Regions from separate parts of the Paenibacillus sp. FSL R7-0331 genome, predicted to be linked through region 1. Evidence: predicted binding sites of a transcription regulator. Region 1 holds the regulator's gene; each other region holds the start of a gene.
What was found. The regulator Rex, encoded in region 1, represses fermentation and respiration genes when NADH is low (regulators of the CRP and FNR family bind a similar motif). The targets are predictions, from matches to a motif close to TTGTGAAATATTTCACAA.
Positions count from the first base shown of each region.

Region 2: R70331_RS29980 (cytochrome ubiquinol oxidase subunit I) is a predicted target of Rex. The motif match lies at 2,992-3,009, and genes of this name have one in related genera.
Region 3: R70331_RS08400 (phosphoketolase family protein) is a predicted target of Rex. The motif match lies at 3,591-3,608, and genes of this name have one in related genera.

Region 1 is NZ_CP009284.1:4,525,880-4,535,780, reverse strand. Features, by position in the region: gene dinG (ATP-dependent DNA helicase DinG) at 82-2,940, shown strand; gene R70331_RS19455 (redox-sensing transcriptional repressor Rex) at 3,072-3,725, shown strand; gene R70331_RS19450 (amidohydrolase) at 3,712-5,013, shown strand; gene R70331_RS19445 (cell wall elongation regulator TseB-like domain-containing protein) at 5,082-5,600, shown strand; gene R70331_RS19440 (hypothetical protein) at 5,985-6,527, shown strand; gene R70331_RS19435 (AAA family ATPase) at 6,520-8,022, shown strand; gene R70331_RS19430 (3-hydroxyacyl-CoA dehydrogenase family protein) at 8,155-9,027, shown strand; gene R70331_RS19425 (acetate/propionate family kinase) at 9,024-9,901, shown strand, end outside.
Region 2 is NZ_CP009284.1:6,883,908-6,893,808, reverse strand. Features, by position in the region: gene R70331_RS30005 (MBL fold metallo-hydrolase) at 1-45, shown strand, start outside; gene R70331_RS30000 (hypothetical protein) at 14-220, opposite strand; gene R70331_RS29995 (S1C family serine protease) at 596-1,846, shown strand; gene R70331_RS29990 (cold-shock protein) at 2,249-2,449, shown strand; gene R70331_RS29985 (cold-shock protein) at 2,669-2,899, shown strand; gene R70331_RS29980 (cytochrome ubiquinol oxidase subunit I) at 3,123-4,529, shown strand; gene cydB (cytochrome d ubiquinol oxidase subunit II) at 4,516-5,532, shown strand; gene cydD (thiol reductant ABC exporter subunit CydD) at 5,532-7,289, shown strand; gene cydC (thiol reductant ABC exporter subunit CydC) at 7,286-9,082, shown strand; gene R70331_RS29960 (DUF2252 domain-containing protein) at 9,147-9,901, opposite strand, start outside.
Region 3 is NZ_CP009284.1:2,031,207-2,041,107, forward strand. Features, by position in the region: gene R70331_RS08380 (hypothetical protein) at 1-176, opposite strand, end outside; gene R70331_RS08385 (FIST signal transduction protein) at 460-1,491, shown strand; gene R70331_RS08390 (methyl-accepting chemotaxis protein) at 1,503-2,543, shown strand; gene R70331_RS08395 (GntR family transcriptional regulator) at 2,713-3,435, shown strand; gene R70331_RS08400 (phosphoketolase family protein) at 3,724-6,108, shown strand; gene R70331_RS08405 (serine hydrolase domain-containing protein) at 6,563-8,458, shown strand; gene R70331_RS08410 (serine hydrolase domain-containing protein) at 8,488-9,901, shown strand, end outside.

The sequences.
Region 1 (9,901 bases):
AACAAGCGGCTTGCATCGCCTTTTTACGTAACTTCTGTTATGCTGATAAGGAGTCTCAAGTGAAAGGGAATAGAACTTACAATGAAATTTGCCGTGCTTGATTTTGAAACTACGGGAACCCAATCTGTGGGTGAGATCATCCAGGTTGGCCTTGCCATTATAGAAGAAGACCGGACCGTCTCCCGGGTATATGGGTCCTATGTCAAGCCCGGAACACCGATTCCTCCTTTTATTACAGGCCTGACCGGCATTACCGACGATGATGTTGCGGATGCGCCGGAGCTGGATGAGATGATGATGGAGCTGGTCCCGCTGCTCGACGATGTTGTGCTTGTAGGGCACAATGTCGCCTTTGATTTCCACTTTTTACAGAATGCCCTGGACCGCTGCGGTTATCTGCCTTTTCAGGGGAGAATTCTCGATACGATTGATTTTCTCAAAATATGCTTTCCGTCGCTCTCCACGTATCAGCTCGGTGCAGTAAGCGCGCATTTCGGCCTGACGCATGACCGTCCGCATCAGGCGGACAGCGATGCGCTCGCTACTGCGCTTGCGCTGCTTAAATGCCTGGATGAGCTGTACAGCCTTCCGCTGCTGACGATTCAGCGGCTTAATGAGCTGTTTGCCGGTGAGGACAGCGATTTGGCCTGGTACTTTGACGGTCTGCTGCACGAGCGGGAGATGGAGACCTTTCAGCCGGAGGGTGAGCTTACGTTTCACCGTCAGCTGGCGCTGGCTGTCGGTGATTGGGCAGAGCTTGCTCCGCCCCGCGAAGAGGGTTCAGGCAGCCCTCTGGAGAATGTATCCTTTGAGGACTATATGTCCGAGGTAACGGTCCGCCTGAAAGATACGCTGCCGCAGTATGAGGCGCGTGAAGCGCAGGAGATTATGATTGGTGAAGTAAAGACCGCCCTTCAGGAGGAGAAGCACCTGCTGATTGAAGCAGGCACCGGAACCGGCAAATCGCTGGGTTATCTGCTGCCGGCAATTTATCACAGTGTGCGCACGGATCAGAAGGTAATGGTCAGCACACATACTATCAACCTGCAGGATCAGCTGCGCGAGCGGGATATCCCTCTCCTGACCACAGTGGTTCCGTTTCCGTTCAAGGCTGCCGTCTTTAAAGGAAGAGGGCACTATTTGTGTCTGCGCAAGTTTGAACATAAAATAAATAATAAAGACTTCGTGAGCACCAGGGAAGAATCGCTCACTGCAGCGCAAATGCTTGTGTGGCTTACCCAGACACAGTCAGGCGACGACGAGGAGCTGAATCTAAGCGGCCGGGGCGGCGATTTCTGGGAGAGCGTCGCCAGCGACACTGATTCCTGTCTGGGCCGGGCCTGCCCGTGGTTCCGGAAATGTTATTATCACCGGGCCAAGCATGAAGCGGGCATTGCCGATGTAGTCATTACGAATCATTCCAAGCTGTTCGCAGATGTGAAGGCCGGGCATCAGCTGCTGCCTGCCTACGAGCATCTTATCATTGATGAGGCGCATCATCTGGAGGATGTGGCCGGTAAGCATCTGGGCATGCAGATGAAGTATTTTACAGTAGCCCATACGCTCACGCGGCTGTATAAGGACAGTAAGAACGGTCAGCTTCCGGCGCTGCGCCAGACTTTGCAGTCTTCAGGAAGCGAGCAGGCTTCCGAATGGAGCAGCGTCATTGACCGGATCTATCCGGATCTGCTGACCGTCAAGGAGACATGGGATGTGCTGAGCGACAAGCTGTTCGGCCTGCTGCCTGACCGCAGTGATGCGGCAGCCGGAGAAGCGGGGCAGCTGGTGTCACGCCTGCATCCCGGCAAAAAGCCGAGGGACTGGGAAGAGCTGGCTGCACTGGAGAATACGTTGAATCTCTGCCTCAGCGATATCATCCGCAGGGGCGACAAGATGCTCAGTGAGATGCGTGATACCGACAGCCAGTCATCCTCAGACAGCCTGGTTACCGACATCGGCGGATTGTTCAAGGACCTGACGTCCATCCGGGAGCAGATCCGCTTCTTCATGGGTCTGAATGACGAGAATATTGTGTACTGGATGGAGGGCAGCAGCAACTACCGCGGCAAATCACTGCAGCTGTATGCTGTTCCGGTGGATGTCAGCACCCAGCTCAAGGAGCTGTTCTTCGATAAGAAAAAGAGTATAACCTTGACCTCGGCCACGCTGTCTGTGGATAAATCCTTTCAGTTTATGATTGATAATCTTGGTCTGGGCGAAGCCGCGCAGCAGGACAGGCTGATGACGGCACTGCTGCCTTCACCGTTTAATTACCGTGAGCAGGCACTGCTCGTTATTCCGCGTGATTTTCCGAGTATTAAGGGCAGTGTGGGGGATGCGCGGTTTGTTGACAAGCTTGTGCATTCGCTGGCAGAAGCGGCAATTGCAACGAGAGGACGCATGCTGGTGCTGTTTACTTCTTATAAGATGCTGAGGCAGGTCTACGATCCGCTCAAGGAAGCGTTGTCCTCGGAGGATATCGCCGTACTTGGACAAGGAATTGAAGGGGGCAGCCGCAGCAAGCTGATCCGGCGGTTCCAGGACAGTCCGGCAGCCGTACTTCTGGGCACCAGCAGCTTCTGGGAAGGCGTGGATATTCCCGGTGATGCTCTTACCTGTCTGGCTATTGTGAGACTTCCGTTTCAGCCGCCTAACCACCCGCTTGCAGAGGCCAAGTCAGAGCTGCTCCAGGCGCAGAAAAAGAATCCGTTCATGAAGCTGTCGGTTCCCCAGGCGGTTATCCGCTTCAAGCAGGGCTTCGGCCGGCTGGTTCGTACCGCTCAGGATCGGGGAATTGTCATTGTATATGATACCAGGGTAATCGAGTCTTACTACGGAAAGTATTTCCTCTATTCGCTGCCCGGACCCAAGATGGAGCATATGCTGACCGACCAGATGGTTCCGAGAATTGAGGAATGGCTGGAAGGCGGCATTTCATAAAGACTTTGCGTCATTATCTATTTATTGTCCAGAGCCCGCCTCCGTCTCCCGTTGATTGATAAGGGGACGGATGCGGATTTCATACACATCTGAGCATCATCAGAGCAAGACTAAATTTAGGAGGAGAATACATGAAATCGGACAAAATATCAGAGGCTGTCGTACGCAGGCTCCCTGTGTACCTGCGTTTCCTGAATGATCTCCAGAAGCGTGAAATTGCAACCGTTTCTTCCCAGGAGCTGGGACAGAAGCTTGATCTTAATCCGGCTCAGATCCGCAAGGATCTGGCTTATTTCGGTGATTTCGGCCGGAAGGGCATCGGCTACGATGTGTCTTATCTGATCGAAAAAATCCGTCACATCCTCAAGCTTGACCAGCAGATCAACGTTGCGCTGGTAGGAGCCGGTAACCTTGGCCATGCCCTTTCAAACTACAATGCCTATCTTAAGGATACAATGAAAATAACAGCCATCTTTGATTCCTACGCTCCTAAAGTGGGACAAAAGATCAACTCCCTGACCGTTCAGCCGATGGAGGAGCTGGGCCGGACCATTCGTGAACAGGGAATCCGGATCGGTATTATTACGGTACCCGACAGCGAAGCGCAGAATGTTGCTGATATCCTGGTGGAATCGGGCATTGAAGCCATTCTTAACTTTGCGCCGGTTATTTTGAAGACCCCGCCGACGATACGTATTCATGCAGCTGATTTTACAACGGATCTGCAGAGCTTGGCCTACTATTTGCATGACGGAAAGGACGAAATAAGAGATGAGCAGCAATAAAACCATAATCGTGAACGGCCGGTTTCTTGTGCCGGGCTCGCTTAAGCCTGTCCTGAGCGGTTATATGACTATAGAGGATGATCTGATCACATACATAGGGGAAGACAAGCCTGCAGCCGAAGAGGGCGTTCTGACGGTTGACGGCAGCCGCCTGCTGTTCATGCCGGGACTGGTCAACACCCACGGCCATGCAGCGATGTCACTGCTGCGCGGGTATGGTGACGATATGGTGCTTCAGACCTGGCTGCAGGAAAAAATGTGGCCGATGGAAGCGAAATTTACCGGTGATGATGTGTACTGGGGAACAGCATTGTCTGTCCTGGAAATGTTAAAGGGCGGAACAACAACCTTCCTTGATATGTACGATCATATGGACCGGGTAGCAGAGGTTACGGAGCTTTCCGGCATTCGTGCTGTACTGATGCGCGGCGCGATCGGCCTGTGTCCTGAAGATGTGCAGAATCAGAAGCTGGCAGAAGCTGTAGAATTCGCGCGCAGCTGGCACGGTAAGGCGGACGGCAGAATTACAGCTATGCTCTCACCGCATGCGCCGTACACCTGTCCTCCGGATTTCTTCATGAAATTTGTACAGGCAGCCCATGATCTGGATCTGCCGATGCATACGCATATGTCTGAGACACGCCATGAAGTGGAACAGAATGTCGCTGATTACGGCCTTCGTCCTGTGGCACATCTGGAGAAGCTTGGTATGTTCACCCGGCCATCCCTGATTGCCCATGGCGTTCATCTGAATGATGAGGAAATTGAGATTCTGGCGAAGTACAATGTCGGAGTATCCCATAACCCTGGCAGCAACCTGAAGCTGGCGAGCGGGGTTGCCCGTGTGCCGGAACTGCTGAAGGCGGGAGTCAAGGTTTCACTCGGCACCGACGGGGCAGCCAGCAACAACAATCTGGATATGTTCGAAGAGATGCGGCTTGCCGCCCTGATCCACAAAGGCGTCAGCGGTGACCCGACAGCTGTGCCTGCACCGGAAGCGCTGCTGATGGCAACGGAATACGGGGCCTCCTCCATCTATCTGGCTAATGTGGGCCGCCTGGCTGCAGGCATGAAGGCAGACTTTATTGCCATTGACATTGACCAGCCGCATCTTCTTCCTCATTCCGACCTGCTCTCCCACGCGGTATACTCAGCAAGTGCAAAAGACGTGGCGCATGTCTGGGTTAACGGCAAGCAGGTGGTGAAGGACGGCCAGTGCCTGACGCTGGATGAAGAGGAGATCCGCCGCAAAGCGCAGGAGACTTTCGAAAGCCTGCTCAAACGGTAAGAGGGTTAGTTACAAGCGGTGCTGCCGTTATTGATACAGAGGTTATATAGAGGAAAGGGAGCTGTATTTTGAGGAAAAGGAAAAAATGGCTTCCGCTGGCGGTCAGCGCGGTACTGCTCCTTTTGTTCGGACTCGGGCAGTTCTATGCCTTTATTATGAAGGACCAGTGGGCTGAGCGCAGCGCAGCCAAAGAAGTGGCCAGAGCCCGTGCAGGGCTGACTGAAGTGACCAAAGCGCAAAAGTCTGTCTGGGATGAGAACTCAGCCTATTGGGTGCTTAAGGGCACCAATGAGGCCGGCACCAGGCTGATGGTATGGGTCCGCTTTACACTTGACGGCAAGCCGGCAGGGGGCGACAACGATGTGTATGCGGCTGAGCTGGACGGCGGCACTTCCGAGCAGCAGATGCAGGACCGGCTTGCTGCCGAGCTGCCCGGTGCCGACATCCGGCGGCTCCTGCCCGGCGTATTTAACGGGGAGTATGTGTGGCAGGTCTTTTACAAGCAGGAGGGCCGGTACTATTACCGGTTCTACCGTTTTGCCGATGGTACGGCCATCGGGGACGGCTATAGCTTGCCTAGTCAATAAGACGGTCGAATATACTGGAATATGCTTTGTGTGATATACAAAAGAGTTGTCATTTCCGATGATTATAGTATATCTATAGCAATGCAGATAAGACGGAATACTAAACAGAATATGCCTGAAGTCACAAATAAAAGACATGAATGAGCTTATCATTCATGTCTTTTTTGCCGATATGAAAAAGAAGCAAAGAAGTAATACCCAATAATTAGTACCGAAAATTTTAAATATATTCACATTTTTTTGCGGAATCGTATATACACCTATGATATACTAATGCTTGTACTTAAGACATGCGAAAGAGCATGCCGGATTATGAAAAACGCTAGACATGCTATCTTAATCTATTATATATTGATTGGCTTACATCTGAGAGGAGGACGTTTCTTGAAATTACGTCTTATGCCTGTACTGTTAACGTCTCTGCTGTCTGCTGCGCTGTTGTTTGGAGGCTGGTATGCTTATCGCCAGTTCGCTGTGCAGGAGCCGCTCCAGAAGATTGTATCATCCTATGAAGGAGTCAATGAATCACATATTAGTATTAACCGCAATGAAGTTACTTTGAAACTTGAGCTTGAGCCGGGAACCAAATTGCGTGAGCTTGTACAGTATGTGAATACAGAAGGCAAGTCGGCCATGGGCGGCCGGACGCTGAAACTAGATGTTGACCAGAACTCAAGCCAGCTGCTGGATGAATACTGGGAAAAGGCGATGTTTTCGGTCGCAGAAGCGATGGAAAGCCGCAAATATACCTTGATTCCGGCTAAGCTTGACGGACTCAAAACACAAAATACAGAGTATAAAGACGTGACCGCTACAACAGAAATTGATGATAATAACGTCTACGTGAGCCTGAGTGACGGTAAACAGAGCAAATTCATCATTTTACCGCGGGTTCCCGGGTCGATGGGAGTGTGGAATAATGCCTAAGTACTGGAAGGAAGTCCTCGCCGGTTTTGCGCCGGTCCTGCTGATCTTTATGGCTTTTGTCGGAATTAATATTGTTCCGGTGATTATTGCTGCCGGTATGGTTGCCGCTCTGCTGGTGATTGCCCATCTGCGCGGCGGATTGACTGTTAATGCCGGAGCAGACAAGAAGCGTAAGAAGAACGGACCGTCTAAGCTGACCTTTGAAGAGATCGGCGGACAGGATAACGCAAAGCAGGAGCTGCGTGAGGCGCTTGACTTTTTGATCCGGCATGAGGAGATCAGCAAGTTCGGCATCCGCCCGCTCAAAGGGATTCTTCTGACAGGCCCTCCGGGAACAGGGAAGACACTGATGGCTAAAGCCGCGGCTCATTATACCAATTCCGTATTTGTGGCAGCATCAGGCAGTGAGTTTGTGGAAATGTACGTAGGTGTCGGTGCCGGACGTATCCGTGATCTGTTCAAGGATGCCCGTACACGTGCTGTTAAGGAAAATAAGCAGAGTGCTATTATTTTTATTGATGAGATTGATGTTATCGGGGGTAAACGTGAAGGCGGACAGCAGCGTGAGTATGATCAGACGCTGAATCAGCTGCTGACGGAGATGGACGGGATCTATAACAGCGATACACCGCGTATCCTGCTGGTTGCGGCAACGAACCGCAAAGAAATGCTGGATTCCGCACTGCTGCGCCCGGGCCGCTTTGACCGTCACATCCAGGTCGATATGCCGGACAAGAAAGGCCGTAAGTCAATTCTTGATCTTCACGCCAAGAATAAGCCGCTGCATCCGGCTGTTGATCTGGACAGAATTGCCGAGGAGGCTTACGGCTTCTCCGGCGCACAGCTGGAAAGTGTTATGAACGAGGCTGCCATTTATATGATGCGCGAGAATTTGACCCAGGTTGAGCAGCGGCATCTGTCCTCCGCGATTGATAAGGTCATGATGGGTGAGAAAACCGACCGCGAAACCAACCAGGAAGAAAAACGCCGGGTGGCGATCCACGAGCTGGGGCATGCGATTATGGCAGAGCTGCTGCGTCCGGGAAGTGTAAGCCAGGTAACGCTGACTCCGCGGGGACAGGCACTCGGTTATGTACGGCACAATCCGCAGACAGAGCAGTACCTGTATACTAAGGATTATCTGGAGCATCAGATTATGATTGCGCTTGGGGGCGCGGCCTCTGAGGAAATGTATTACGGGGGGCGCAGCACAGGCTCACGCGGTGATTTTGACCAGGCGCTTAATATCGTAGAGACTATGATGAAGTCCGGCCTCACCTCACTGGGCATCGCGAATCTGCAAATGGTTACCACAGAAGAGCTTATGAAGGAAAACAGTAAAATACTGGATGAGCTTATGATTCGTACTCGTGATCTGCTGGAACATCAACGGAACATCTTTGATTACTCCCTTGACATCCTTATGAAGGAAGAAGTCCTCTCCGGAGAGCAATTTCGTTGTCAATTTCGTGACAGTGTAAAATTACCGGCATAAATATTTATGCCGGTTATTTTTTTTTACTTTTCAGACATGCTAAGATATTATTATATGTCGTGCTACATATTTTTTTCGACAGACAAGGTACAATACAAAAGTATAGATACCTGAAAGGATGGAGGCTTTTAAATGAAGTTTAAAAAAATCGGTGTCATCGGCGGTGGCACAATGGGTCAAGGGATTGCTGAAATGCTGGCAGCCAAAGGCCTGGATGTATTACTAGTGGAGAAAAATGCTGAAAGACTGGACTACTCCTACGAAATGATCGAGACAAGCCTCGACAAACAGCTGGAGAAATGGGCTATTACCCAGGCTGAGAAGAAGCTGATTCTGAGCCGTATCCAGAAAGTGACACATTTTGCCGAGCTCAGCTCCTGCGATATGGTCATCGAAACGATTACTGAAGATCTGGAAGATAAGCAAAAAGTATTTAACCAGCTTGACCAGGTATGTCCGAGCCATATCATCCTGGCCAGCAATACGTCTACACTTAGCCTTACAGAGCTTGCCAGCTCTACAATGTATCCAGAACGTGTTATCGGTATGCATTTCATCCATCCTGTCGGCAAGGTGGATCTCGTTGAAATCGTGCGCGGCCTGAAAACTTCGGAGAGTACGTTCGAGGATACCAAAACCTTTGTCGATGAAATCGTTGAGAAGAAGGGCGTTATGATCTACGAATCCCCGGGATTTGTAACTTCACGCCTAATTTGCCTGTTCATTAACGAAGCTATGCATGTTCTGCAGGAAGGTGTCGCTTCGCCTGAAGATATCGATGATGCTATGCGTATCGGCTACCAGTTCCAGCACGGACCGCTTGAAATGGCTGACCGCTTCGGTCTGGATTCTGTACTTGCCGCACTTGAGAACATGTTCCGTGAATACGGCGAGCTTAAATACCGTCCGTCCACGATTCTTAAGAAAATGGTGCGTGCAGGACAACTGGGTGCGAAATCCGGCGAAGGCTTCTTCAAGTATGACAAGGATGGTGACCGTATATGAACGTTTTAGTAATTAACTCCGGCAGTTCCTCTCTGAAATATCAGCTGTATAATATGACGGATGAGTCCGTTCTGGCTAAAGGCCTGGTTGAACGTATCGGGATGGATTCCTCCATTCTGACCCACAAGCCGACCGGTAAACAGGAAGTAACCGAAGTCAGCGAAATTCTTGAGCACAACACTGCTATCCGTAAAGTGCTCGCCTGTCTGACTGACAGTGTACACGGGGTAATCAGCTCTATTGAAGAAATTAATGCTGTGGGCCACCGTGTAGTGCACGGGGGCGAATATTTCAAGGAATCTTCCTTGGTGAGCGGCGATGCTAAATCGAAGATCCGTCAATTGTTCGACCTTGCTCCGCTGCACAACCCTGCTGCAGTAATGGGGATTACAGCAACTGAAATCAATATGCCGGGTGTTCCGCAGGCTGTTATTTTTGACACTGCGTTCCACCAGACTATGCCTGAAAAAGCTTATATGTATGCCATTCCTAGAGTGCTGTACAACAAATACAAAGTCCGCCGCTATGGCGCACACGGTACCTCCCATGATTTCGTAAGCAAAGCTGCTGCCGAGTATCTGGACCGTCCGCTGGAAGACCTGAAGATCATTACCTGTCACATCGGTAACGGTGCCAGCGTAACCGCGGTTCAGGGCGGCGTTTCTGTAGACACTTCGATGGGGATGACTCCGCTTGAAGGCCTGATGATGGGAACACGCAGCGGTGACCTTGATCCGGCTATCGTTCCTTATGTGATGAACAAGGAAGAGCTGTCTGTCGGTGAAGTCAACTCCATGCTGAACAAGCACAGCGGCCTGCTGGCTATTTCCGGCGTGAGCAGTGACATGCGCGATATTATTGACGGGGCAGAGAA
Region 2 (9,901 bases), 2.4 Mb from region 1:
TACTATGACAGGCCTACGCCATGGGATAAGGTGAGCCAGCCATAAGCCGGTCAAGCTCAGCCATTTTACGGTCAAGCTCCTGCCGTGAGAATAAGCCCTTGTCGATCATGAGTTCAATAAGCGCGCTCTGCACCAGCAGTATATGATAGTGTTCGTCCTTCAAATCACCGAGTTTACCGATAAATTGGACAAGATCCATACTGGATGAAAAAGATTCCATACATTCTACTCCTTTCCGGATTTCCTGGTAACAACAGTTAAATATTTCTAGAAAATTGCTTCAGAAAAAATGCGGGCGGCAAGCCTGCTTATGATACAATTATAAAGCGCAGACAGATAGAGCTGCGTTCATGCAGTACTTCTATTATTGTAGTCTTTTAAGCTGCAAAATATTCCTGAGACTAGCGGTATTTTTGGTGGTATGTTGCAAGAAACAGGTTGTCCATGCGCTTATAAACCGTATCTTTGGCGGTATATAAATAAAGTGAAACCTTTTAGCCTTTTCCGGAGTCTAAGAGAGAAGCGAGAAGCTCGGTCGCAGTTGCTTGGCGTTCAGTCTTGAATGCAGTAGCAATAGAGGGGAGAGGATGTACCCGTGGGATTGTTTGATGATGATTTCTATTCAACGAAAGTGCCGCGCCGCAAACGGAGAGAGCTGGAGGAGAGCAAGGTTCTCACCAGCCGTAAATGGACGGTGCACAAATCCCGCCGTACGATGGCGACATGGCAGGTGTCCGTAATCAGCTCAGCAGTCAGTGCAGTAGTTGCCGTGCTTCTGTTCAGCTTTGTTACAGGCCAGTTCACTGACGAGAAGGAAGCTTATGTCCCGCAGGTAGTACAGAACGTTACTGCAAGCAGCGGTGATCCGTTTGAACGGATTGTTCAGGCTGCCGCACTGGTGCGTCCTGCAGTCGTGAGCATTATTAACCATAAAGAAGATAACGAGGAACTAAATATTCTCGATGAATCCGCACTCGGATCGGGAGTTATCTATAAGAAAGACGATAATAAGGCCTTTATTATTACCAATAACCATGTTATTGAAGGCTCGGGTAAGCTTGAAGTGGTTACCGTGGACGGTGTGACCCACAAAGCATCCCTGGTCGGCGCAGATAAGGTTACGGATATTGCCGTGCTGTCGATGGATGCCAAGGATGTCACAACCGTAGCCCAGATCGGCGATTCCTCCAAGCTGCGGCTCGGGGAAACCGTTATTGCAATCGGCAACCCGCTCGGGCTCGGGGATACCTTAACCTCCGGGATTGTCAGCTATACGGAGCGTACTATTCCGGTATCGCTCAATCAGGACGGGGTCTATGACTGGGAGCAGGAGGTTATTCAGACTGACGCTGCAATTAACGAAGGCAACAGCGGAGGGGCACTTGTTGATCTGAACGGCAAGGTCATTGGAATCAATACAATGAAGATCTCTGATACCGGCGTGGAAGGGCTGGGATTTGCCATTCCGGCCAACCATGTGATCCAGACAGCTGATGAGCTGGCAACGAAGGGCAAGATATCCCGTTCCTACTTGGGCGTCTATTCTGTTGATTTGAACAATCCTTATGTTCCGCTTGCTGAAGATCAGGTGAAGGAGCTTAATCTGCCTGCTTCGGTCAAAGAAGGGGTAGTTGTTCTTGATGCCGTCGGTCCGGCTGAGGCGGCGGGGCTCCAGTTCAATGACGTGATTACCAAGTTTGACGATCAGTCTATTACTTCGACCTTATCGCTGCGCAGGTATCTGTATGAGCAGACAAAGATCGGTGACGAGCTCAAGATTACCTATTACCGGAACGGGGAAGTGAAACAGGCTACTGTGAAACTTCTTGAGAAGCCGGAGGAATAAAATCAGCAAGGCCTGTATATAATGAAGAGGCAGTCATGAAAGAGCGAAGCGGCCCGGCCGTCCTGAGCAAAACTTTTTTTGGGACGGCTCCGTTTCTTTCGTTTCAAAGCTAAATATCCGGGGTAATAAGGTCTATACCGATTCAAAAGTTAGAATTTAACCCTTCTGGGAGCCCTTACATTGGAAAGTGTACCTTATAAGGGAAAATACGGAGATAATCGGATACAACAGCTTGCCTTTGTTTCGCGGGTGTGGTAACATGAAAATATTAATACATCTGATACCTAATTCTCGTATTGAAAAGGGCTGTCAAATGGAATACAACCCTTTTCAATGTGTGAATTTTTTCTTTGTTTGAAGATAAAAAGAACATATTAATTTAAATTTGTGGAGGTAACACACATGCAAACAGGTACAGTTAAATGGTTCAACGCAGAAAAAGGATTCGGATTCATCGAAGTTGAAGGCGGAAGCGACGTATTCGTACACTTCTCCGCTATCACTGGCGAAGGATTCAAAACTTTGGACGAAGGCCAACGCGTTGAATTCAACGTTGTTCAAGGCAACCGTGGACCACAAGCCGAAAACGTTGTAAAACTGTAATAATAGAAGCGCCGTCCCTGCTTACGTAAGTCGGGGCGGTCTTTTTTTATAAGATCAGATGTAAGTTCATCCTTGTCTAGTCACCTGATCTAAGCAGAATAATGCTGGGCACACGTTCTGTAACAAAGGATTTGTCAGTCAGCAACCTGTAAGAGCATCGTTAGATGCTTTTTTACTTGTTGTCTAGGCATGTGGCATATTAGGAAGGGAGGAATGGCAATGAACTACCGGAAAAAGCCTGTCGAGGAAATACCGGAAGAGAATACCGCAATCTGGGCCTGCACCAATGATGACTGTAATGGATGGATGAGGGACAATTTCGCATTTGAACATGCGCCTTCTTGCCCCCTCTGTCATGCTCCGATGGCACGTAATATGAAGATGCTGCCGCAATTGGTGAATTCCAACGGCGATCTGAAATCACTGAAGAAGGGTATTTCCATTACCTAACCATCACCTTTTATAAGTCAATCTAAAATAGAATGATGAACAAATCCAAGACGGTGAAACCGTCTTATTTTTTTTGCTTTCTAACTCGAATATTGTGATATTTGTCACAAATTTATTAAAGTTTTGCGCAAAACCCGGCCTTTAATGTGATATATGTCACACTTTAATCCCTTCATTTTTGACAGAATAGACGTATTGAATGGGGAGAGGGAAGGGGAGAAATATGGATATAGTAATGCTGTCGCGTATACAATTTGCGTCGACGACGATCTTTCATTATTTCTTTGTACCGGTATCGATTGGCCTGGCTCTGATGATTGCGATCATGGAGACGATGTATGTCAGAAAGGGCAACGAAGAGTACAAAAGAATGGCACAGTTCTGGGGGAAGCTTTTCCTTATTAACTTTGCAGTAGGTGTAGTAACAGGAATTCTACAGGAGTTCCAGTTCGGAATGAACTGGTCTGACTATTCCCGCTTTGTAGGTGATGTGTTCGGAGCTCCGCTGGCAATTGAAGCACTGCTTGCCTTCTTCCTGGAATCAACCTTTATCGGAATCTGGATCTTCGGCTGGGACAAGGTTTCCAAGAAGATTCACCTGCTGTCCATCTGGATGGTGGCACTGGGAACAACGCTGTCGGCGTTCTGGATTCTCACAGCTAACTCGTTTATGCAGCACCCTGTCGGGTTCGAGATTAATAACGGCCGGGCTGAGATGAATGATTTTCTGGCTCTGATTACTAACGGACAACTGCTTGTTGAATTGCCGCATACCCTGCTGGCTGCATATGCAACAGGTGCGTTCCTGGTAACAGGGATCAGTGCTTATAAAATGCTGAAGAAGCAGGATGTGCCGTTCTTCAGAAGATCCTTTGAAATTGCAGCCATCGTCGGGATTGTATCCTCTGTAGGTGTTGCTGTTGCCGGTCATGCCCAGGCACAATATCTGGTAGAGACACAGCCAATGAAGATGGCGGCCTCCGAAGGTCTTTGGGAGGACAGCGGTGATCCTGCGGCGTGGACGGTTTCCGCTTTTATTGATCCGGTCAATAAAGTGAACTCGGGCGAAATCAAAATTCCATACCTGCTCAGCTTCCTGTCCTACAGTAAATTCTCCGGTGATGTTAAAGGGATGAATACGCTGCAGGCTGAATATGAAGAGGCGTATGGACCGGGCAATTATATTCCGCCTGTACGGACTACATTCTGGAGCTTCCGGATTATGGTTGCCGCCGGCTCACTGATGGTAGTGTTTGGCCTGTATGCGATGTACCTGATGTGGCGTAAAAAGATGGAGCGTCCAAACACCTGGTTCCTGCGCTTCATGTTCTGGGGGCTGCTGCTTCCGCCTATCGCCAATACGGCAGGCTGGATTATGACAGAAATCGGACGTCAGCCATGGACCGTATTCGGCCTGATGACGACAGAAGACAGTGTATCGCCTAACGTTTCTGCAGGCTCCGTTCTGTTCTCGGTGATTACGTTTAACGCTATTTATGCCATTCTGGGCATTGTTCTGGTTGGATTGTTCATTAAAGTAATTAAAAAGGGCCCTTATAACATGGATAACGATCACGGCGTAGACCATGACCCGTATAGCAAGGAGGGAACCACGCATGCTTTCTCTTAATGAATTATGGTTTGTGCTGATTGCGGTTCTGTTTATCGGGTTCTTCTTCCTTGAGGGCTTTGACTTCGGCGTCGGCATGGAAACTCAGATTCTGGCTAAAAATGATACAGAACGCCGGCTGCTGATTAACTCGATCGGCCCTTTCTGGGATGCGAATGAAGTATGGCTGCTGACGGGAGCCGGAGCCATGTTCGCCGCCTTCCCGAACTGGTATGCAACACTGTTCAGCGGATTCTATATTCCGTTTGTATTCGCTCTGCTGGCGCTGATCGCCCGCGGTGTCGCCTTTGAATTCAGAGGCAAACGCGATTCGCAAGTCTGGAAAAAAACCTGGGATGTCTGCATCTTCTTCGGCAGCTTCCTGCCGCCGTTCCTGCTGGCAGTGGTCTTCGCGAGCTTCATCAAAGGGCTGCCGATTGACGGCGACATGCAGATGTATGCCGGATTCTTCGATATCGTTAATCCTTATACAGTAGTAGCAGGACTTACAGTCGTTATGCTCTGCCTGGTGCACGGACTGATGTTCACTACACTTCGCACGGTTGGCGATCTGCAGGTGCGGGCCCGCAAGCTGGGCCGGACACTGCTGATTCCGCTGGCGGCACTGCTGACTGCTTTTGTTGTTATGACTTATTTCATGACCGATATCTTTGAGCAGCGCGGAACCTTGCTGATGATTCTCGTAGTAGGAGGAGTTGCCGCTTTTGTACTGTCCGGTTATTTCATGAGCAAGAAGAAAGACGGCTGGGCGTTCGGAATGACGGGTGCTGTAATGGCACTGTCTGTACTGTCCGTCTTCGTAGGACTGTTCCCGCGTGTGATGATCAGCTCTATTGACGAAGCATTCAGCCTGACGATCACCAATGCCGCATCCGGCCAGTATTCGCTGAAGGTGATGACCATTGTCGCGCTGACCCTGCTGCCGTTCGTGCTTGGTTATCAGATCTGGAGTTACTTTATTTTCCACAAACGGGTTCACGAGAAGGAGCATCTTGAATACTAATGGATAAAAATTTGCTTGGGTATAAAGGAGTTAAGCCGGTCTTTCTGATCGTAGGCTTCCTTACCCTGGTGCAAAGCCTGTCCATTCTTCTGCTGGCTAAGTCGCTGGCTGAAGCTGTCTCGGCGCTGTTTGCGGGAGAACCGCTGAAGGAACAAGGGGCAAGAATGCTCTTGTTCCTTCTTGCGTTTCTTGTGCGCCATGCCTGCGCCATGCTGATGAGCCGTGTCTCCTACCGCTTCGCGGAGACTACCGGCAGCAGCATGCGGAGACAAATGATGGATAAGCTGTTCCAGCTGGGACCAAGGCTGGCGGGCGACCGGGGAACAGGTACGCTGGTTACGATCGTGCTGGAGGGTGTGACCAAGTTCCGCACCTATCTGGAGCTGATTATTCCAAGAATGGTAGGCATGGGCGTTACACCATGGCTGCTGCTGGCTTATATCTTCATGCTTGATACATCGAGCGGGATCATTCTAACCTTAACAATGCCGATCATTATTATATTTATGATTCTGATCGGAATGACGGCGCGCAAGCAGATGGACCGCCAGCTGAAGTCCTACCGGACACTGTCCAATCATTTCGTCGATTCCCTGCGCGGGCTGGAGACGTTGAAGTTCCTCGGGCGCAGCCGCAGTCACAGCGGAAGTATTGCCACAGTCAGCGACCGGTACCGCTCAGCAACGATGCGCACCCTTCGTGTCGCGTTTCTGTCATCGTTTGCGCTTGACTTCTTCACTATGTTATCTGTCGCTTCAGTCGCTGTAAGCCTCGGCCTGCGGCTGATTAATGAAGAGATGACCCTGGTTACCGGGCTGACTATTCTGATTCTGGCACCGGAATATTTCCTGCCGGTCCGGCTGGTGGGCGCTGACTTCCATGCTACGCTGGACGGCAAGGAGGCCGGTGAAGCGATGAAGGACATCATTGACCGTGAGACGGTGAAGGCTGAGCCGCTCACGGCTGAAGGGCATACAGCAAACAAGCCGCTCCAGACGGGGGGATTTAACTGGAAGCCTGGCAGTACTCTGGTCCTTGAGGGTATTGGTGTCCAGTATGAAGCAGACGGCATTTCGTCACTGGCAGAGGTAAACCTTGCCTTCGCTAGTGCTGCAAAGATTGGAATTATCGGGGAGAGCGGTGCCGGTAAGTCGACGCTGGTCGATATTCTGGGCGGGTTCCTGCACCCGACCTCAGGGAGTCTGGTTATTAACGGAAACCGTGTCAGTGCGCTTACGGACGAGGAGTGGCGTAAACAGACAGCATATATTCCGCAGCGGCCTTACATCTTCAGCGGAACGCTGGCTGATAATGTGCGGTTCTATTACCCGGAGGCAACGCTTGAGGATGTAGCTGCAGTTGTTAAGGCTGCAGGGTTATCACAGCTTGTCTCGTCATTACCGGGCGGATTAAACGAAATGATCGGCAGCGGAGGACGGTCGGTCAGCGGGGGGCAGGAGCAGCGCATTGCGCTTGCCCGGGCACTGCTCAGCAGCCGTCCGGTTATGCTGCTCGATGAACCTACAGCCCATCTTGATATTGAGACGGAATATGAGCTTAAAGAAACGATGCTTCCGCTGTTTGAGGGGAAGCTGGTATTCCTGGCGACCCACCGGCTGCACTGGATGATGGATATGGATCTAATTATCGTTATGCAGCAGGGCAAGGTGGCTGAAGCCGGCACACACCGTGAGCTGATTCAGCGCCGGGGTGCTTATTACGGGCTTATTCAAAGCCAACTGGAGGGAATCCATTGAAACGTGAAGGATGGTTTGCTCCCTATGCTTCCAGCTACTTTTGGCGGTTTCTGCTGATTATCATTCTGGGGGCGCTGACGATCTTCTCAGCTTCGTCTCTGATGTACACCTCGGGATTCCTGATCTCCAAGTCATCCATCCCGCCCGAAAATATTCTGATGGTCTACGTGCCGATTGTCGGTGTACGTACCTTCGGGACAAGCCGTGCAGTCATTCACTATGTGGAGCGTCTGGTCGGACATGATACAATTCTGCGCATTCTGTCCAAGATGCGTATCAGGCTGTACAACATCCTGGAGCCGCAGGCGTTATTTCTGTCCTCGCGCTTCCGGACAGGTGATATTCTCGGTATGCTGGCTGATGATATTGAATACCTGCAGAACGTGTATCTGCGCACCGTGTTCCCGAGTATTATTGCTCTGCTGATTTATGCAGCAGCAATCATTACCCTGGGTACCTTCGATTTGGTGTTTGCCCTACTGATGGGATTGTATATGCTGGTACTGGTAGTTGTCCTGCCGCTGATCTCGCTGCTGTTCACGCAAAGACGCCAGCGGCAGGTCAAGCAGGAACGCAACCGGCTCTACCAGAAGCTGACCGATGCCGTGCTCGGCATGGGCGACTGGATGATCAGCGGACGGCAGGCCCAGTTCGTGGCCACCTATGAGGCAGATGAGCGGGAGGTTGCACGCACGGACGGGGCGCTGCGCAGCTGGGCACGCCTGCGGATGTTCATCGGGCAGGCTGTAGTGGGCGTTGCCGTACTGTCGATGCTGTACTGGTCGGCTGGAGAATTTGCAGACGGCGCCATCGCCGGTACATTGATTGCTGCGTTCGTGCTGGTAGTCTTTCCGGTTGCCGACGCCTTTCTGCCGGTGTCTGAAGCTGTCGAGAAAATCCCGCAGTACCGAAATTCTTTGGAGCGCCTGAATGGTGTAGAAGAGGCGAAAGGAGCTGTAATAACCCCGGCAGCTTATGAGGCTGTAAATGCCAAGGCCGCAGCACAGGCCCGGGGAATTCTGGCTGCCGGACAGGCTCGTATTGAATTAAAGTCTGCCGGCTACCGCTACACTGCAGATGCTGCCTGGTCGGTGCAGAATCTGAGCCTTGACCTTCCGCAGGGCCGGAAAATTGCGGTTATCGGCCGCAGCGGGGCAGGTAAATCGACGCTGCTGAAGATGGTTCAGGGTGTTATTGCTCCTGCCGCCGGTTCAGTGACCATTAACGGAGTGGATGCTTCGGCCTACGGTGAGCAGATTCCGCAGCTGATTGCCGTGCTGAACCAGAGCCCGCACCTGTTCGACACTACGGTAGCGAATAATATCCGGCTCGGTGATCCTGAGGCATCTGAGGAGAGTATCCGTAAGGCCGCAGCGCTGGCGAAGCTGGATACGCTGATCTCTTCGCTGCCGGAAGGATACAACACTCCGGTACGCGAAGCCGGGCAGCGCTTCTCCGGCGGCGAGCGCCAGCGGATGGCCCTCGCCCGGATTCTGCTGCAGAATACGCCGGTTGTCGTGCTTGATGAGCCGACGGTAGGTCTTGATCCGCGGACAGAGCGCGAGCTGCTGGCGACCATGTTCGAGGCGATGGCCGGCAAAACGCTGATCTGGGTTACACATCATCTGGTCGGTGCAGAGCAGATGGATGAGGTTATCTTTATGGAAGACGGCCGGGTAGAGATGCGCGGCACTCACGCCGAGCTAATGGAGCGTGAGCCGCGTTACCGCAAGCTGTACGAGCTGGACCGGCCGGTTCAGTTCATGGATGCAGACGCCCCGGAACAGGCATAGCATGATACAAAAAGAAGCTCATCCTTCCCGGATTGGGGAGGCGAGCTTCTTTTTGTGCATGAATCTACAGACCGAATTCTGCGGTTACCCAATCCTTGAACATGGTATAGTCCTTCTCCACCTGATTGGCATAGCCGAAGGCCCATTCGGCAATATAACGGGCGAAGCCTTCCTGATCAGGCCCCATGGCTCTGGAAATCTCATGCTCGCTATGATAGTCGAGGATTCCCTTGTCGACATCCGCATCGGCGCGGGCGTGCATTTTGGCGGTCAGGCTGCCCATTAGCTCAAGTACCTTGGTCAGTTCACCGGCATCCGTGATGTCCTCCAGCTTCAGTCTTTTTTTGTAGGGAGAACGTTCTCTGACGTAGAATTCCCGGCCGTTTATAGTCAGGAATCCGAGATAAGGGTCAGCCTTGTGATGCATCGCCTGCTGGGTAGCGGTCACCCGTTTGCCCTGATGGGCGAAGGCCTGCCAGAAGGATTCCGAATACGGCATGAAGTAAGCCGGGACGGGGGCGCGGACCTCTTTTACCTCCAGAACGGGATCATCTGCACCTTCCTGCTCCATGCCGCCCTCAATCAGAATATAATAGCGGTCGAGACCGATTGATGCTGTCCCTGAACCATGTTTGACGGCAATATCCTTGATCCGGAAATGCCCGTCCTGCAGCTTACGCGCTGCCACCGTCTGTGTATAAAAGCTCCAGGACTGCTCCAGCTGCGCCTGCTCTTCAGCCTCCGGAATCAGCAGCTCAGCGTTCTCAAGGAATACTCTGCTGCTCTGCATATGGGCGGTAACCTTCTCCAGAAAGTGGC
Region 3 (9,901 bases), 2.5 Mb from region 1:
AGCTGCTCCAGCTCATCCTCCAGCCCGGCCAGCTTTTTCCGGATGGCGGCGGCAAGCTCCGCGTCCCCGTCTTTTTCCGCATGTACCAATGCTTCCTGTGCCTGGCTGATTTGATACTCCAAATAAGCATAATCGGATGAGGCGCCCGGCTGTGCTGAACGTTGAGAGTAGGTCATGCTTTACACTTCCTTTTTACATAGTAGAATCGTTCCAGGCTGTCGCCATAGTATGTCCATATTACTAGCTTGCGGGAGTATGCTCAACCTGTGAAGCTTTGTGAACAGCGCTCCTGACAGTTATCAATCAGACTTGCTGCAACAAAAAGCGACATTATTCACAGACAGGTAAGATACTTTGGTTAACCATAAGATAGAATCAAAAATTAAAACTAATTTTTTAGAAAAGTTTATTAGAAAAGTTTATAAGGGAGCTTCCCGCACAGAAAGGTTGTTATACATAATGAAAGCTTTATCGTTTCTCACGTTGGACGAAGCCAAGCGTCATCTGGAAGTACTGGGTGACAGCCGCGGCTTGGTGCTGTTTGCTTCAGCTGCTGCTGTCAGGCAATTGTCTCCGCTGGCTCCGCCGCGTGTTCTGCTCTGCTCGACCAAAGGAGAGTATACACCAGAGGGCTACCGGAGCGGCGTTGTTACCGGCTTTGAATATGATACCTCTATCGCCGAGATTACAGAAATTGTGCAGCCGCCCGTTCTGAGCAGTGCCAGGCTGAAGGCCGCTTATCTTAAGGTAAAGGACAACGCCAATGCCTTTCTGCTGCTGCTGTGTGACGGAACAGCGGGGATGGAGGAGACGATTCTTTCCTCACTGTTCTTCGTTGATCCGGATTTCAAGGTTATTGGCGGAAGTGCTGCGGATGATGAGAACGGAGAGGCTTATATCTTCATAGGCAGCCGCCGTGTTCAGAACCTTGGCGTATTCTTCGACATGTCTGTTCGCACCACACTGGTTAAAGAGAATATTTATGTCCCGACCGGCAATACGCTGCTGGTTACAGAAGCTGATGTGTTCGCGAGAACCGTGTATTCGTTCAACGGGCGTCCGGCTTCTGCGGAATATGCTCGCGCGCTGGGCGTTCCGGAAGGAGAGCTGGACCGGCATTTCCTTAGCAATCCGCTGGGTAAAAGGTATGCCGATGATCTGATCATATCTTCCCCGATGACAGTGAATCCCGATCAGTCCGTCACTTTTTACAGTCAGATTATGTCCAGTACTTATGTTGAGGTGCTTAATTCGGCAGATCCGCTGGCGGTGCTTGAAGAGACTCTGGAGACAAGCCCGTACAAGCCTTCCTTTGTGCTCAACATTAACTGTACTTTGCGGGACCAGCTGTTCACCAGAGATAACTTGTGGGCGGCGTTCGATGAGAAGATGCTCAGCTTCTGCGGCAACACTACAGGCTTCATCAGCTACGGAGAGCAATATTATAAAAAGCATGCCAACCAGACAATGATACTGCTGCTGGTTGAATAGGGGGAATCATAATGGAATGGATTAATAAACTGCGCTCTTTCTGGAAAACATCATATTCAGATCATGAGATCATGATTCCGGAAGCCGCTATACCTGCAGGAGCAGTTACTGAAGCTGACTCCGCGCCTGTACCCGCTGTACCTGCACCTGTATCTTACGGTATTCACGCCTATGCTTTGGCTGAGCAGATCCGCCGCGAAACCGGGGCTATTCTTCAGCAGGAGGGACGAATGGTCGAGGAGTTTGCAGCTCTGCGGGCGGGTGGCGGGGAATTAATCACGCAGGTCGGCGGAACCCAGCAGCTGCTGGAGCATCTGAAGGCGAACAGCGGACTGACTGAGAATCTGATCAATGATATGTACGGCAGCCTGTCCTTTTCCTCCAACAAAATCGAATTTGCCAAGGAATCCAACCTCCAGATTGCTGCCGAAATGCAGAAGGCATCGGCGGTATTTACGGAATTCGTTACATTGAACGAAGAGCTGCGCCGGCATTTCACCAGCATTGAACAGCTTGCCAGATTCATTACCGAAATCGCCGAGCAGACGAATCTGCTATCGCTTAATGCGGCGATTGAAGCAGCCCGGGCGGGCGAACATGGGCGCGGCTTTGCCGTTGTCTCAAGTGAGATTCGTAAGCTTGCCGACAGCACACGCAGCCATGTAAAAGAAATTATGGGCTCGCTCACAGGAATGACCGATGTAATGGAGCAGCTGCACAGCAAATCCGCTGATGGTACCAGGGCGATGGCCGAAACGGCCGAGCGGATCAGCCAGTCAACCGTATTTATGAACGAGATTGTGGAGGCGGAGGAAGAGGTATTTGAGCATCTGGAGAAAATTCAGGTGTCACAGGAGAGCAGCATGGAGGATGTCGAGCAGATCAACGGCGACCTGCTGCGTATTCTGGAGAAATCAGGACAGGATTCCGACCAGTTCCAGAAGCTTGTAATGGCTGTCCAGCAAAAAGCCGATCATTATCAGCAGCTGCTCAACCATCTGCATCAGATAGAGCAGCTGCAGCAGCTTGATGAAGCGCAAAGCGTGCACTGAGCAGCTGCAGCGTATGGAATGGCGATACAGCAAACCCGCAGCCGGCAGAGTTCCGGCTGCGGGTTTTTGCTGTGATTAAGCGGGTGAGGCTGTATGATAGAGGCGCTGTTTATGCTATAGTTAACAGTAAGCTTTACGAAGTGACAGCAGACCTGAAAGGGAGTACTTCATGACACAGTTTGTCTACAAGCAGATTATTGATGACCTCAAAATGAAAATTTTTGCCGGAGCCTACCCGGATATGCGCCTGCCGGATGAACGTACGCTTAGTGAGACGTATGAGGTCAGCCGCAGCTCAATCAAACGCGCACTCGCCAAGATGGAGAGTGTCGGCATTATTTTCAAAAAACGGGGCTCAGGCACCTTTATCAATCCCTTGTACATAAAAAATGAATCGATCTTTAATTATGAAGGCTCCAATCTGGGAGTCACCGACAATTTCCAGATGCATGGCACGAGGCCCAAAGTCAAAGTGCTGAAATTCGAGGTCATCCCTCCAACCAAAGAGCTGCAGCGGGATTTATTCCTCGGGCCCCATGATTTCGTATACCGGATCGTCCGGCTCCGTCTGTTCGACGATGAACCGTTCATGATTGAGACCGGTTATATCCCGATCAAAATTGTTCAGGACCTCAATCAGACGATTATCGAAGGCTCGATCTTTAATTATCTGGAGGATTCGCGTAATCTGGCGGTGACCAAATCTTTCCTGTCTGTTTTTGCAGAACCGTCCGAGCCGGGTGACCAGGAGCTGCTTAATCTGGCGCCGAATGAGCCTGTCAGCATCATGGAGGGGATTTTCTTTCTTGATAACGGTACTCCGCTTGAATTCTCCCATATGAGATTCCACTACAAATATCTGAAATTTAATACCTTTGTATCGGTTACTTAAGCGCAGGTCCGGGAATTTTCCCGGGCCTTTTTGTTATCAACATAACAGTAATCATCCTCTAACAAATAGCCTTTAGGATTCGGTGAATGTAAAAAACTGGCGAAAGACATAGCGGAAGAGCGTTTTCCCAGACAATTACCTGCACATTTCATACTATGTTCAAAATTTCACAAAATTGGACCGTATCACTTGTCTAAAAGGTTGTATTTATTTTTATCAGAGGTATGATGTACCTGTAGAGAGAAAAGATTGGCAATAATAAATACAATCAATTAGGGAGTGGAGAAAATGGGATTATCGACCATGGGTGTTGATTACTCATCAAAAACGTATCTGGAGAAGCTGGACGCTTACTGGCGGGCAACGAACTATATTTCCGTAGGGCAGCTGTATTTGAAGGATAATCCGTTGTTAAGAGAACCTTTGAAGGATGCTGACGTTAAAATCAAACCGATCGGGCACTGGGGAACGATTCCCGGCCAGAACTTCATTTATGCGCACCTCAACCGCGTTATTACCAAATATGATCTGAATATGTTCTATATAGAAGGACCGGGCCACGGCGGCCAGGTTATGGTGTCCAACTCCTATCTGGATGGCAGCTACACCGAAATTTACCCGGAAATTACCCAGGATATCCCTGGTCTCAAAAAACTGTTCAAGCAATTCTCGTTCCCGGGCGGCGTAGCTTCCCATGCTGCTCCAGAAACTCCAGGATCAATTCATGAAGGCGGAGAGCTTGGTTATTCCTTATCCCACGGCGCTGGAGCTATTCTGGATAACCCGGACCTGATCTCGGCTGTAGTTGTCGGAGACGGCGAAGCAGAAACCGGACCGCTGGCTGCTTCCTGGTTCTCCAACCGTTTCATCAACCCTGTAACCGATGGCGCTGTGCTGCCGATTCTGCACTTGAACGGCTTCAAGATCAGCAACCCGACCATCCTGTCCCGTCAATCGAAAGAAGAAATTACCGCCTACTTCACAGGCATGGGCTGGGAGCCGTTCTTCGTTGAAGGCGAAGACCCTGAACAAATGCACCCGGAAATGGCGAAGGTCCTCGATACTATCGTTGAAAGAATTGCAGCTATCCAGAAAAATGCGCGTGAAAATAACGACCTTACCCGTCCGGTATGGCCGATGCTCGTCTTCCGTTCCCCTAAAGGCTGGACTGGACCTGCGCAGTGGGATGGCGTGCCTAATACAGGTTCGTTCCGTGCCCATCAGGTGCCGATTCCGGTGGACCAGAAGAATATGAAGCATGCACCAGCCCTGCTGGATTGGATGAACAGCTACAGACCGGAAGAATTGTTCGATGAGAACGGCCGCCTGAACGCTGAACTTGCCGAAATCCTGCCTACCGGCGACAGACGTATGGGTATGAATCCTGTAACCAATGCCGGCAACCTGATCAAAGATCTGAACCTGCCTGACTTTGCCGACTATGCGCTGGACAATGCTGTTCCGGGTCAAGTGGTAGCACAGGATATGGCCGTTCTCGGTAAATACCTGAAAGAGGTAGTCCTGCGTAATGAGCCTAACCGCAACTTCCGGATCTTCGGACCGGACGAAACGATGTCCAACCGTCTGGGACCTGTGTTTGAAGTGACCAAACGCCAATGGCTGGATCAGGTTATTGAACCAAACGATGAATTCCTGGCTTCCTACGGCCGTGTTATTGACTCCCAGTTGTCGGAGCATCAGGCAGAAGGCTTACTGGAAGGCTATGTGCTGACCGGACGCCACGGCTTCTTCCACAGCTATGAAGCGTTCCTGCGTGTGGTGGATTCGATGATTACCCAGCACTTCAAATGGCTGCGCAAGGCAACCGATCAGGGCTGGCGTGCTGATATCCCGTCCCTGAATGTTGTGGCAACCTCGACTGTATTCCAGCAGGACCATAACGGCTACACTCATCAGGACCCGGGCCTGTTAGGCCATCTGGCTGACAAGAAACCGGAATTCATCCGTGAATATCTGCCGGCGGATGCGAACTCCCTGCTGGCTGTATTCGACACCGTGCTGAATGACCGTCAAAAGATCAACCTGATCGTCTCCTCCAAGCATCCGCGTCCGCAATGGTTCAGTGTAGCAGAGGCACAGGAGCTGGTTGATAAAGGGCTGAAGATTATCGACTGGGCAAGCACTGACAAGGGCGGAGAACCGGATGTGGTCTTTGCTTCCGCAGGTACAGAGCCAACTATTGAAGCCCTGGCGGCCATCTCCATCCTGCATGAGAAATTGCCTGAGCTCAAAATCCGTTATATCAACGTAGTGGACCTGCTGAAGCTGAGAAGCCGGAAGCTCGATCCGCGCGGCTTATCCGACGAAGAGTTTGATCAATTTTTCACAAAAGACAAACCGGTCATCTTCGCCTTCCACGGCTATGAAGGCCTGATCAAGGATCTGTTCTTCGACCGTCACAATCACAATCTGCATGCGCACGGCTACCGCGAGAACGGTGACATCACCACTCCATTCGATATGCGCGTGCTGAACCAGATGGACCGCTTCGATCTGACGAAGGAAGCTGTACTGAGCCTGCCGGAGTCTGCCGAGCATTCTGCCATCGCGGCTGAAATGGATGCCATGGTCAAGAAGCACAATGCCTTTATCCGCGAAGAAGGCATTGACCTGCCGGAGGTTGAAAGCTGGGTCTGGAAGGGCTTGAAATAAGGTTTGTATTGGATAGAAGGCCTGCTCCCTTGTCGGGGGCAGGTTTTTTTGTTCAGTCCGCAATCCGAATGCTGCTAACGGACCGTACAGCTTTTAATTTCTGTGTGGGAAGCATTTTCATAATCTAACGGACCGTAATGCCCTTATTGCTCCCAAATTGGGGATTAAGTCAGCAAAAGTCGGTGAATAAGCGCACTGGGGTCCGTTAGCCTGGCAAAAAGGAATATTCAGCAGAGATAAGAGCGCTGGAGTCCGTTAGAGCTTGGTGCAAGCTGGCTAATTGCTTTAAGCAGGATGAAGGCCAGACAGAAAAACGATAACTGCAGCACCATAGGTGCATCTGGCCATTAAAGGAAAAAATTTGCACCCTATTTCCAGTAGAAACGTAGTAGAAGTTATACGTACTTATGGAATTAATTAACTATAATACCAGCGTTACAAAAGGAGGCTGTACATGAACCTGAGAAGATGGTTTACCTTATTTAAGCCGCCGGTTATTTGTCTGACGGCACTTTTATTACTGCTGTCCGCCGGAGTTCCTGCGTATGCGGCAGAAGGAGGAGCGGTGCCGGCTAACGATGAGAGCCCTTCCGGAATCAGGCTATCTTCACTGGAAACCGTTATTGATTCTTATATGACTCCTGCACGCATGGAGACGACTGGAGCGGTATCTGTTGCAATAGTTAAGAGCGGTAAGATTATATTAAACAAAGCCTACGGCTTAGCGGATGTGGAGCACAATGTCGCCGCCGATACGGACACGGTGTTTGAATGGGGCTCCGTCACGAAGCTGCTGGTCTGGACGAGTGTGATGCAGCTGGTGGAGCAGGGAAAGCTGGATTTGCAGACAGATATCCGTGAGTATCTGCCGGAAGGCTTCCTAAAGAAACTTAAGTATGATGAGCCGATTACGCTGCTTAATCTGATGCATCATAATGCAGGCTGGCAGGAGCAATATACAGGTTTATATTTCTTACAGGAAAAAGATGTCCCTGATTTGGCTGAGGCGCTACAGATCTTTGAACCCCGTCAGGCTTATAAACCGGGTAGAGTAGTAGCCTACTCCAATTACGGTGCAGCGCTGGCAGGCTATATTGTTGAGCTGCAGAGCAGCCAGCCGTTTTATACATATGTTAATGAGCATATTTTTAATGTTTTGGGTATGGAGCATACCTCCATTCATCCGATGCAGCAGGATAATCCGGCAGCCGGCATTGCAAGGGACAGGATTCAGGGCTATTCATCAGAACGAGAGCTGATACGGCAGAATCAATTGCCTATCAGTATTTATCCGGCAGGGGCTGCACTCGGAACAACGGCAGATGCAGCAAAGTTCATGGCCGCGCTTATCCCGCCGGCTGGCAGCACGAGCCCGCTGTTTCAGAATAATGCCACACTTCAGGAAATGCTGACTCCAAGCCTGATGTATGAAGGCACTGATATGGCAAGAATTGCCCATGGATTTCTCGTGAACGAACACGCAGTCCGCACGCTGGAGCATGGGGGCAATACGACGGCTTTTACAAGCAATTTTGTGTTTGATCCTGTTTCCGGGTTCGGGATCATCGTGATGACAAATCAGAAGAATGAAGGGCAATATACTACGGGGCTGGTTGACAGCGTTTTTGGCACCTATAGACCGGAGTCTTACAGCGGTAAGCTGCCGGACACTACTGAGGTCGCCGGGACCTATCTTCCGGCACGGCGGGCGGTTCACGGCTTCGGGAAGATGTATGCCTACTTTAATACGGCGGACATTGTTGCTGTAAATAACCGCGAGTATAACTGGAATGAACAGCCCTCCAGCCAATTTGCACCTGATGCTTACTCTAAGGTATACTGGTCGGCCAATGAATACTTTGTAAGAAATGATCAGGGTGAGGTTGAAAAGCTTTCTATTCAAAGCAGTGATTATTTTCGCCTGACAGGTCTTGCTTTATATAGTGTAAGAATTACACTGATTGTTCTTGTGCTTGGGATAACCTATACCCTGTTTGCACTTATTAACGGATTGATACACTTCAGTAGACGTACAATCAAAAGAATGGCCGGATCGTTACCCGGCTTGGAAAAGTACCATCTATTAATCAATACTTCCAGTCTGCTTCTGGTTCTGAATATTGTTATTATGGCCTATCGTAATATTGGCTTAACTTCATACGCTACGATTAGAGTTCATCTAATAATAAACATTCTCTATTGTCTGCTGACCGCCGGATACATAGTATTACTTCTCCTGAAGCTGCGGCGCTCGGACAGCAGAAGAATGAGAAAAGCAATGTACATACTGTCCGGCCTGTCAGCTGTGCTGTTCAGTGGGCTGATTATCGGGTGGGATTTGTACTTTTAGGTTTTCAACCTCATACAAGGAGGCTGTACATGGGAAAATATATCCGTTATGCATTTTACAAGCCGTTGTTCATCTGTCTAACCGTCGTCCTCCTGTTTTTGTCTGCAGGTGTCCCCGCTTTTGCGGCAGAAGGAACGGTTGCTCCGGCCGCAGATGTTACTCCCTCCGGAATCAGGCTGTCTTCGCTTGAAGCCGTTATCGATTCTTATATGACTCCTGCACGTATGGAGACGACTGGAGCGGTATCTGTTGCAATAGTTAAGAACGGGGAGATTATATTAAATAAAGCCTACGGCTTAGCGGATGTAGAATACAATACTGCCGCTGATACGAACTCGGTGTATGAATGGGGCTCTGTCACGAAGCTGCTGGTCTGGACGAGTGTCATGCAGCTGGTAGAGCAGGGGAAGCTGGATCTGCAGACGGATATACGGGAGTATCTGCCGGAGGGCTTTTTGAAGAAGCTGAAATACGATGATCCCATCACGCTGCTGAATCTGATGCATCATAATGCGGGCTGGCAGGAGCAGTATACCGGTTTGTTTTATAGGCAGGAAGATGATGTACCCGGCCTGAGAGAGGCGCTACGGAGAGGTGAACCCCGGCAGGTGTATAAACCAGGTACGGTGTTGGCTTATTCCAATTACGGTGCGTCTCTAGCAGCTTACATCGTAGAGCTGCAGAGCGGAATGCCGTTCTATACATATGTTAATAGGTATATTTTTGAGGTGCTGGAGATGGATGCTACCTCGATTCATCCGAAGCAGCTGGATAATCCGGCTGTTGCCGCTGCAAGAAGCAAGATTCAGGGATACACAGCTGAGCGGGAATTGATCAAGAAAAACAGGATATATTTTGGTATGTATCCGGCAGGCGGTGCTATCGGCACCACAGCAGATGCTGCAAAGTTCATGACCGCACTAATGCCGCCGGGAGACCAGTATAGTCCGTTATTCCGCAGTAACACAGTACTCAAGGAAATGCTGACGCCAAGCCTGGTGTATGAAGGCACTGATGTGCCAAGAGTTGCCCACGGTTTTTTTGTGAATGAGCATGCAGTCCGTACGCTGGAGCATGGCGGAAATACACTGGCTTTTTCTAGTAACTTTGTGTTCGATCCTGTTTCCGGGTTCGGATTCATCGTGATGACCAATCAGAAGAATGAATGGCAGCATTGCCAGGGGCTGGTTGATAGAGTCTTTGGCACCTATACTCCGGAAGCTTACAACGGCGAGCTGCCGGACAGCTCAGAGGTAGAAGGTACTTATATACGCGCACGCCGGGTTGTTCACGGATTTGGCAAAATGTTTGAATATCTCAATCTGGCCTATATTGAACCTGTTAATACACGGGTATCAAGCTGGAATGATGACCCCTCTAATCAGTTTGCGCCTTATGCCTACTCCAAGATTTACTCGTCGGGTGTCGAATATTTTATAAGAG